Regions from separate parts of the Pseudoalteromonas sp. CO325X genome, predicted to be linked through region 1. Evidence: riboswitches for the same ligand, from Rfam matches in the RefSeq annotation. Region 1 holds a riboswitch; the other holds the start of a gene.
The links. A riboswitch is a leader RNA that binds a small molecule or an ion and turns the genes downstream of it on or off. The one in region 1 is predicted to bind lysine.

Region 1 (5,242 bases):
AGCCGATACGGTACTTAAAAAGAACAAGGAGGTTAGTTTTGGCGGCATTACTGTTTGGTTTTATATTCGCGTTTCTAGTGCCCGAGCCGGTGACTATTCCCGTGCATGGGGCAAGTAGTGCTGATTGGCATCAAGATACTTTTTGGTATGAACCTTGGGGAAGCTCTGGGGTGCATAAAGGGGTCGATATTTTTGCCAATAAAGGCACTGATGTGGTGGCCGCTTCACATCACTTGGTGATTTATCGTGGACAGTGGCCAAAGGGCGGCAATGTGATTATCGCCCTCGGACCAAAATGGCGATTACACTATTATGCTCATCTAGACAGCTTCAATGATAGCGATCGTCGTTGGTTTAGTGGCGGTGAGCAAATAGGCAGTGTTGGCACCAGCGGCAATGCCCAAGGTAAAGCTGCTCATTTACACTACTCATTGGTGACTTTAATTCCTTACTTTTGGCTCATTGATAGCGCCCCCCAAGGCGTCAAGAAAGCCTTCTACCTCAACCCAATAACTTATTTCGATAACTAACGGAGCAACGGATGCGATTAGTATTACTGGCTTTGGCGTTTATTTTACTGCTATGCAGTTGCGCAGAACCCGTCCCTGTGCAAAAGCGCGATTATGTCGGGCACTGGCAAAGTCCCAGCATGAGCTTATTGATTCTCGAAGATGGCACAGTGGCCTATAAACGCTATAAAAACGGGGGTTCTACCTCAGTGGAAGGGCCGTTGCAATCATTCGAGGGTGACGACTTCAGTGTTGGCATTGGTTTTTTCAGCACCACCTTCATCGTCAACGAGCCACCGAACAACAACGACGGTCAATGGACTATGGTCGTTGACAATGAACGGCTAATAAAACAACCGTCTGCCTACAGCCACTAAATTCAGTTTTCATCAAACAAGGAAGACCCCAGTGAGTCAACTTACCCGCAAAAAGCAATTTGCCACGCGTGCGGTGATCACCCGCGCTTTATACACCGGTGCATTGTTTATCTATGTACTGTTTTTTATTAACTTTATGATGGAGCAGAGCTTTTGGGCGCAAGCGATATCGGTGTTGATATTTAGCTTTATGCTCAGTGCCCAGTATCAATGGAGCATCGAGCCCATACGCAGTAGTGCCATATTTGTTGAGCATGGGGTACTGAACTTACTTGATACGCCGATAAAGCTCGCTGATGTCAAAGAGGTGATTTACTGCCAGCACCAGCGTTATGAACATATTGCTCGTTTTCGCTATCACAATAAAACTTTTCAAGACTTTGAGCTTTCCTCAAGTGACCTGATAGCTGATTTACAGCTTTATCATTTTTTAGTGGCCCAAGGCTTGGTGGTGCGCATGACTGAGGACAGTAGTCAGTTTTCTTAGATATTGGCGAGTGCTCACTATTAGCTTATTTCATGACGATTTTATTCACAGAAAAGGTAACTTTATTTTGCACACAATATCAGGCGTTTATTTCTTAAAATAAAGTTTTTATAAATTGATTGTTGCGTAATTAAGGAGTTACAACGTTGGCATTTTTAATGAAAAAGAGGTGTTTAGGTTTATTTTTTGTCGATAAGGTAATAGTGGTTTGGGTGAAAAATAATCAACTCAGTTTTTGTTTATATAAATGATAGTTTTATGTAGCATTTTTGTTTCCAAACTATTGTTAAGGAAATAAAAATGAGACAAAAAATTTTATCAGCTTGTGTGGTGGCGTTGCTCGTTTTCGTGGCCAATAATGTATTTTCATCTAGCTCACAAATAAAAGTAACAGACTACAATACCTTCTATGATACCCAAGTAAACAGTGCAAATTGTGGAGGGTATTGGGACGAGCGATTAGTGAGAGTCTGTGATTATAGAACCGAGTTAGTAGACGTTTCTTATAAACGTTGTCACTACAGGCTTACTGCTCCGGCTCCTAATAGCGATGCGCCAGAGTGGGAAACTCGCGTTGTATTATCAACACAAAGTTGCCCAGCAAACTGGACAATTGCCGGACCTTCTGGCCAGGCTCCCGGTGGCGTGTATATGCATCAACACAACTCCTATTTCACTCAACAAGAAGAGCAAACCGTCGAATATAATTGTCGTATGGAAACGCGAACTGTTTGGGTGCCAGTTGATGGTGAGCATTGCCCCATACAACCTTAATGAGAATCCATAATAGGCAATACACAGGCAGGCTGCGGCCAACCTGTGTATCCAAGCAATCATTAACCGCCAGAACACCATCCAGTGAAGTGTGATATTGACTTCTAGCCGTCTGCTAGGTACATTGCTGATTCACATTCGGTCTCAAGACCGAATGTGTCGCAGAAGAGGTGCGATAGCTAGGTAGTAAACGTGAGGCCGACGACCGCCAATGACCGTTTATGAGGGAGACTATCGCCGAGGAAGTGCATTGTGCGTCGCAATGGCTTTCGGTTCTTGAGGCTGAATCCTCGGAACTGTCACCTGTAGGGGTGGAGGGCTTCTGGCAATGGACATTCTTACCTTTTTAGTCTTGCCAAGTTCTCCTGATTGTATTTGAAAAATAACTCGTTTTTCATCTCGGAGAGATAATGAATCAGGAATATTCTGTCGCCAAGTTTGGCGGCACTTCAGTAGCCGATTATGGCGCTATGAGCCGGTGTGCACAAATCATCGCTGCTAATAATAATGTGCGTGTGGTGGTCGTCAGCGCCAGTGCCGGGGTCACCAATCACCTTGTAGCGTTATGCCAAAGTGCATTAACGCCTCAGCAGCGCCAAGCGCACATCGATGGGGTGATCGCTATCCAGCTTAATATTCTCGAATATGTTAGCCTTGATGCCGATTTAGCCCACGGCTTTGATGTCACCTTGAGCGCCTTTCGCAGCAGTGCTGAGCAAGCACCACAATCGAGCGCTCACAGCGATGAGCTACTGAGTTTTGGCGAGTGTTTCTCTTCTTATTTGTTTACTCAGGTATTACGCGAACATGGCGTGGCGGCAACGCGCTTTGATGTGCGTTCGGTGCTCAAAACAGATAGTCAGTTTGGCAAAGCCCAGCCCAATATTAAAACAACAGCGCAGCAAGCCCATGCCCAATTGCTGCCGTTGCTTAAAGATCAAGTGGTTGTCACTCAGGGCTTTATGGGCAGTGATGACTATGGCGATACCACTACCTTAGGGCGCGGGGGGTCGGATTACAGCGCGGCCCTACTAGCCGAGGCGATTGGCGCGAACAGCGTATATATTTGGACCGATGTGGTCGGTATTTTCAGTACCGATCCCAGAGTCTGTGCCAAAGCCGCACCCATTGCCTACTTAAGCTTTGACGAAGCCGCCGAAATGGCAACCTTTGGCGCTAAAGTCTTACACCCAGCGACTATTTTACCCGCTGCACGCAGTGGCATCAGTGTGTTTGTCGGCTCCAGTCGCGAACCACAAGGAGGCGGGACGTGGATACAAAAAACGCCACAAGAAGATACTTTAGCGGGTGTTCGCGCTGTGACTCAGCGTAAAAACCAAATTCTCTTAACCCTGAAAAGCCCAGAAATGTTACTAGCGAGCGGCTTTTTAGCGCGGGTGTTTACTATTTTGAGTGAGCATAACATTTCCGTTGATTTGGTCACGACTTCGGAGATAAGTGTCGCACTGACGCTCGATAATGCCCCGAATGCCAGCCGGCCGGAGCTGGATCAACAAGCTCTTGAGCGTTTAAGCGAGTTTTGTCATGTGTCAGTTGAGAATAACCTCACATTGGTGGCGTTAATTGGCTCGGAGATTGTGCTGCGCCAGAGCGAGTTGAATTTAATGCAGGTGCTCAGTGAGTTTGATATTCGCCTTATTTGTCACGGCGCATCGAAACATAACCTGTGCTTCTTGGTTGAGCAAAGTCAGTCTGATGCAGTGGTGCAAACTATTCATCAACGGCTGCTGGAAGGTTAACAGTGAGCACCGGGCGCTGCGTATCGGTGATAAGACTGATATCAAAGTGCCCGGCAAATAGCTTCTGACAATACACTTGGCCACCAAGGGGGGCGATAAGCTCCAAGATGGGTTGGCCTAACAAGGTGGCAATCGGTTGCTTAGTCGCTTTTGCGTAGGCTTCTTTTAATGTCCACACCCGGAAAAAGGTCTCAACATCGCTGCCAATATCTCTTGCCTCGGCCTCGGGATAATAGTGCGCTGCGAGCTTCTTAAAGGCGCGAGAGTTGTCAATTTTCTCAATATCCACACCTAATAAGGCTGCACCGCGCGTCATCGCTACGGCAATGTGGCCATGAGCGTGGCTGATGACTATCCGTGCATTGAGGGATTGGCCATCAATGCTCAATATCAGCTGCGCCTGGTCAACGTCAAATTCACTGCACCAGGCAGTAAGAGGGTAATCGCGATACTGCGGGTACAGTTGTCGCGCAAGCTGTTTTATGGCCCAGCGTGTGGCGCGATACTCCTGCTGCGCCTGCGTCTTTTTACGCTTTGCTAAGACCGCTTGCTCTGTACGGTGCAAATGTGAGTCATCTAATTCACCGTGCGCTTTAGCACAATAAAGCAACACCACGTCGCTGTGCTTGGCATGTTGCTCGGTATCGGTCGGTAAAGGTGAAAAGCAATAGGCAGGGTTTAGCATCAAGGACATTCCGATAAGCGTGGCTATGACTACTTTGTTACGGGTAATTATGATTTAATAGCGGCAAAACAATAACAGATATCCCTGCGAATGACGAATAAGCGTGACGGTTTCCAAAGCCGTATAGGTTTTGTACTAGCGGCAGCTGGTGCAGCAGTAGGCCTAGGTAATATTTGGGGTTTTCCAACTCAAGCAGCGAATCACGGTGGCGGTGCTTTTTTATTGGTGTATTTCATTGTCATCTTTGCCTTGGCACTACCGGCACTGTTCACTGAGCTGTACTTGGGCTACGCCGCTCAAGCCAACCCGGTACAAGCACTTAAACGTGCTTGGCAACCAAAAGCGGAAAAAATAGGGGCAGGGGCTGGTTATATCGGTTTAGCCGGGGCCATTGTCATGCTGAGCTTTTATTCTATCGTGGCTGGGTGGATGTTGGCCCATGCCTTAGCGCCGCTGTGCGAGATGCTAGGTATGAATGACGCTGCCGCATTTCTAAGTGGCGATTCTCTTGCCCGTAACCTTATTTTCACGCCGCTGATGTTGGTGTTAACCGCAAGCATTATTTTAAAAGGGGTTAAATCAGGGATTGAAGCTTGGTCGCGGCGATTAATGCCGTTGCTTTTGGTGCTGTTAGTTGGCTTGATTTTCTA
Region 2 (5,242 bases), on a different contig from region 1:
CCGGCCTGCATAAACACGAGCCAATCATGTTCATCAATATCCTCAGGCAGCGAGTGTTGTCCTAGGCTATCCAGCGCCGTACACAAAGGCCCATGGATACGATAGTTTACCTGTTCGGCTTTACTTCGGCGTAATAACTGCGCAGGGAAGTTTTGCCCTGCTACAGCGGGGCGTAAAAGATGGTTAATACCACCTGCGACGATCAGTTGGCGCTCGCCATAATTTATTTTTTGTTCAATCACGGGGTCTAAATAGTAACCACATTGTGCGACGGCGTAACGGCCCAACTCCATCCACAACTCTCTTACTCCGCTTTGGCGCTTAATATCGCGCAGTGCGCCGAGCACATCCTGCCAATTTAGCGGGCTGCTTTCGCTGTCATAAGGAACGCCTAAACCGCCACCTAAATCCAGTACTTGCATGGCAAAACCAAGGCGTTCACAGAGTGCTTGTAATGGCGCTAACATGCTTTGCCATAGGTGAAGCAACTGGGCCGCATCAAGCATGTTGCCCCACTGGAAAATATGCAGGCCAATGCAATTCAGCGCAGGGTAGTCGGCTAAGTAGAGCTCTTGCCACTGCTCTGGCGCTAAGCCAAACGGAGTCAGGGTATTGCCACCGAGCGGATTGCGCTCACCCTCTGGCCAGCGCAACTGCACTCTGAGCAGCACATCCACTTCAATCCCCTGGTTATATGCCAGTTCATTAAGCCAGCGAACTTGATTGATACTCTCCAACACAAAGGTACGCACCCCAGCGTCTAAAAATTCGCCTAACTGCTGGCGCGATTTTGCCGGCCCAGTGTTGAGGATACGTTGTGCACCAACATGTTGTGAAAGCACCTGGTTGAGCTCGCCACTGCTGGCGACATCAAAGTCAAAGCCAGCGGCTGCCAGAGTATCGATAACCGCAGATAAAGGATTCGCTTTTACCGCATACCATAACTTCACCACATCTTGCGCCATCAGCTCATCAAGGTGCTTACGCAGACTGTCAAGATCGTAAACAAAGCAAGGTTCCTGGCGCTCCTGAGTGAGCGTATCAAAAGCGTTTAACAATGCGCCAGAGACAGGCATTAGCGTAATACCTCTTCTAACTCCAGCGATGCATCGCTGTGCTGATCGCGATACTTTACAATAAGCGCACAGCTCATACTGAGCCCTTGTTCGCGTCCCCAAGCGCTAGAGCTTGGGCGGGAGCCAGGTATAACAATGGCATTGGCCGGAATCGCTTCGCCCTTATCGAGTTGTCGCTCGTTAACGCAGTCATATACTGGGATAGTGGCGCTTAAACGTACACCAGGGGCGAGTACCGCACCTTGGCGGACCACCACCCCTTCGACAATGACACAGCCCGCGCCGATAAAGGCATCATCTTCAATCACCACAGGGTTAGCGCCAATTGGCTCGAGCACGCCACCTAATTGCACGGCGGCGCTAAGGTGAACGTTTTTGCCCACTTGCGCACATGACCCTACCAAGGCATGACTGTCGACCATAGTTCCACTGTCGATGAAGGCACCAATATTGACATATGCAGGTGGCATGATGATGGTGCCAGGGGCAACGTAAGCGCCTCGACGCACAGCACTACCGCCAGGCACCATGCGAATATTATCTTGGGCGCTAAAACCGCGAGGAGCTAGATTATGCTTATCAACAAAGCCGCCCGCAAACTCGGTGTTATTACCATTTTTGAAGGCTTCGAGAATGCCTTTTTTTACGTCCACATTGGCGTGCCATTGGCCGTGTTCGTCTTGTGTTGCGGCGCGTACGTGGCCGCTTTCGAGGTCATTTAGTAAGTCTAACCAACTCATAACTGAGGTACCTTGTTAACTAATTTTATCAATGTGCCCACGCAACAATGCGTTCATGGGCATTAAGAAGTGGTTGTGTGTCATTAAGCTCAAGGTGGCTTAATGGGGGTCGTAACATCGGGCTGTTGAGGCGTTCAAGAGCATGCAAAAGGCACTTAACGGGCACTGGATTGGCTGCACTGAACAGCGCATCAATTGCACTGCGCCAGGTTACAAAGGCATTGATGCTTTGCCCTTGAAGGCATTGTTGTACCAGGTGCTGTGTCTGCTGTGGCCAGACGTTGGCTGCCACAGATACAAGGCCCGTTGCACCGGCCTGAGCAAAATAAGGCATCAGCGCGTCGTCGCCACTGAAAATCGCTAACTCAGGCGCGGCTTCGCGGTAAGCCTCAAATTGTGCAATATCACCGCTGGCTTCTTTAAGTGCCCAGCACAGAGGGTGCTGCTGTAGCTGTGCTAAGACTGTGGGGGGAATACTGACTGCAGCGCGTCCGGGCACGTTGTACAACATGCACGGCTTTTTGCTGGCATCCAGCAGTGCCGAGTACCAATGTAGCTGCCCTTGAATACCCGGTTTAGCATATAGGGGCGCTCCCAGAAGGTAGGCGTCTATGGGGTGTTGGTTACAAAAACTAAGCCATTGTAGTTGTTGGCTAAGGTTAAAACCGCCCACGCCAACCATCAGTGGCACACGCAAGGTGAGCGCCGTAACGTGACGAACCACGGCTTGTTGCTCATCTATACTGAGAGCCAGAGCTTCACCAGTAGAGCCAAGAATAAGAATGCCGTTTCCCGCTTGCTCTTGCTCGCGCACAAGTAGAGTTAAGGTATTGAAGTCAATACTGCCGTCAGCATGCATCGGAGTGATCAATGCTGTCCAGACAATGGTATCTGCTAAAGAATGAGTTGTAGTCATCTCTCACGAACTTAGTGCGAGTTCGATTGAATTAGGAAGGGGTTGCCCGCCTCGCATCGAACTGGTTAAATTCGAAGAGCGAATGGGCTTAAAACACAGAGCCAAATGGGCCCAGCGTTACTAAGACCAGAAGCTCTCCACCAAAAACATAGCGCTAAGCGCTAATGGTGACAGTCGCTGGGATTCAACCCATGCGCCCGAGACAGTAAGTAGCAAACTTTACAGGTCTCTCGGCGTACATTCCCCTCGTTATGGTGCTTTGGAGTTTGCTCTCCTTCCCATAACTACCTGAATGACGCTCCTCTTCTAGCCCTTGCGACCACAGCACATGCGGCCGACTCAATAAGGGTGCCTTTTTATTCAATCACTTTATGCTTAACGCTGTCAACGCCAAAGCGAGAACAAATTTTACAAAGGCTGATTTTGTGTCAGTATTAAGGAGTTATTGCAAAGGCCCCTCTTATGCAACGTCTTACCAAACACTTACAAAAACGTTATTTCTGGGCAGCCAGTATGCTTGTTGTTGTCATACTTAGCTCTACAGTGTATGTGATGAAAAGTATCGATATGCAGCGAAATGACGCAAAAGTGATAAATATTGCGGGTATGCAACGGATGCTTTCGCAGAAGATTGCATTACATAAATTGGCCGTCAATGACCGTGCTGTAAGATTTGAGCAGCAGCAACTCGCTCGTGCCACTATGCGCTTTTACAATAACCATGAGTTTTTATTAGGCTCACAGTTGGTGCAGCAAAGCCCTCAGGTGCTGGCGCTTTATCACCAGCAGGGCTTGGATGGTCGGGTGCGCCAGTATGTGCAGTTAGCGAGTCGCAGCGATGCACCTTTAAGTGCTTTTCAGGGTCAAAAACTACTGTCGTTATTGCAGGACTTAGATGCTGTTGTCACCGTTTTAGAGTCAGAATCTAAGCAAAAAATAGAACATTTACAGCTTGTTATTCCCCTTTTAACGCTGGCAGCCATTGCTACTATTTTATGTGAGTGGTGGCTCATCTTTAATCCTTTGACACGTCGAGTGTCAGCTATTTTTTATCGGCTTCGTTACCAACGGCGTCAAGCCGCGCATGCGCATCGGGTAAAATCTGACTTTTTAGCTAATATGAGTCATGAGCTAATGACGCCAATTACGGGGATTATTGGCCTATTGGACTCTCGTACTGCGGCTGGTCGCGAAGAACAGCAAACGGCATTGGGCTGCGCCCGACATTTGCAGGCGCTAGTGCAAGAAATGTTGGAATTACAGAAGCTTAAGTCGGGAGCGTTTACTACTTTAGTGACCGAGCAGTCATTAAAGCAAACCGTGAGTGCAATATTGGCGCCTTGGCAGCTTAAGTCTGAAACCCTGCAGCGATTGAGTGTCGAGGGTGAAGATAGCCTACCTGTTCAAGCACAAACTGATCATCTGCATTTAATCCAAGCAGTTAATCCAAGCAGTTAATCAGCTATTGAGCAACGCCTTTATACATACGCGCGCTGCGGTGCATGCGCAATTTGAATACCATGAACCAGCTGGGCTGCTGAGTGTTGTCGTTAAAGATAACGGCGATGGCATTGCCACTGCTGATATTGAGGCTGCTCAGCAGCATGCTTTGTATTACAACACCGAGCAGGTACAGCACTTTCAGGGCGCTAAATTAGGTCTCAGCCTCGTGTATGCGTTGGCTCAAGAGGTGGGTGGAAGCCTTACGATTTGTAGCACCACAACAGGCACTGAGGCCAAGCTAACTTGGCCCGTACTTACTATCGACAAAGCCCGGTTAGAGCCAAGCAGCCAGCATGGCGATATTCTGATTGTTGAAGATAACCCAATAAATCAGTTAGTGCTTGCTAAACAAGCTCAGCAAATAGGCTTTAACACCACCATTGTTGATGATGGTGAGCAAGCACTCGATAAATTACTAGAACATCACTATCAATGTGTATTAATGGATTTAAATATGCCAAACAAAGACGGCATAAGTACCATTATTGAGATTCGTGAGCGCTTAGCGCTCAGCGTGCCTATTTTTTTGGTGACTGCCAGTCAAGACGAGCATCGCATCGCGCAGAGTATCACTGTCGGCGCCAATGCCGTACTTAACAAGCCGGTCAACACTCAGCAGTTGAGCGCGTTGTTGAAAAAACACGTTACTGAGAGGGCTGCTTTTTCGTAACCGTGAAACCTTGTTCGCGCAGTAGGTTAACGAGCCCATTTTTTTCCGGCAAATGGAGCGCACCTACGGCGATAAACAGTGACTGCTGCTGCATTGGCTGGCTAAGTTGTGCGACCCAGTTTTGATTACGCTCAATAAGTAAAATATGCTCGTTAAGTTGGCCGAATTCAGAGTCATCAAAAGCATCGTGGTAGTACTGCCTCAGTATGTCTGTATCTCCCTGCTTCCACGCGCTGATCAATCGAGCAAAATAGTGGTCGAGGTCTTTGAGTTGGCGAAAAGTATCGTTGACCATTTCATCAGCGTAATTATCTAAGGCGCTGAACATTTCTAGTTG

Region 2: it holds a riboswitch for lysine, as region 1 does, so the genes downstream of both, dapA (4-hydroxy-tetrahydrodipicolinate synthase) here and lysC (lysine-sensitive aspartokinase 3) in region 1, are expected to answer to the same signal.

Annotation. Positions count from the first base shown of each region.
Region 1 covers NZ_SGPG01000022.1:119,150-124,391, forward strand. Annotated here, with positions in the region: gene EXT46_RS12730 (GNAT family N-acetyltransferase) at 1-1, shown strand, start outside; gene EXT46_RS12735 (M23 family metallopeptidase) at 39-530, shown strand; gene EXT46_RS12740 (hypothetical protein) at 542-886, shown strand; gene EXT46_RS12745 (hypothetical protein) at 918-1,373, shown strand; gene EXT46_RS12750 (hypothetical protein) at 1,674-2,147, shown strand; lysine riboswitch at 2,305-2,477, shown strand; gene lysC (lysine-sensitive aspartokinase 3) at 2,558-3,907, shown strand; gene EXT46_RS12760 (4'-phosphopantetheinyl transferase superfamily protein) at 3,879-4,592, opposite strand; gene EXT46_RS12765 (sodium-dependent transporter) at 4,683-5,242, shown strand, end outside.
Region 2 covers NZ_SGPG01000026.1:28,085-33,326, forward strand. Annotated here, with positions in the region: gene EXT46_RS14190 (PLP-dependent decarboxylase) at 1-1,076, opposite strand, end outside; gene EXT46_RS14195 (2,3,4,5-tetrahydropyridine-2,6-dicarboxylate N-succinyltransferase) at 1,076-1,816, opposite strand; gene dapA (4-hydroxy-tetrahydrodipicolinate synthase) at 1,845-2,732, opposite strand; lysine riboswitch at 2,855-3,046, opposite strand; gene EXT46_RS14205 (histidine kinase dimerization/phospho-acceptor domain-containing protein) at 3,195-4,190, shown strand; gene EXT46_RS14210 (response regulator) at 4,198-4,905, shown strand; gene EXT46_RS14215 (TraB/GumN family protein) at 4,880-5,242, opposite strand, start outside.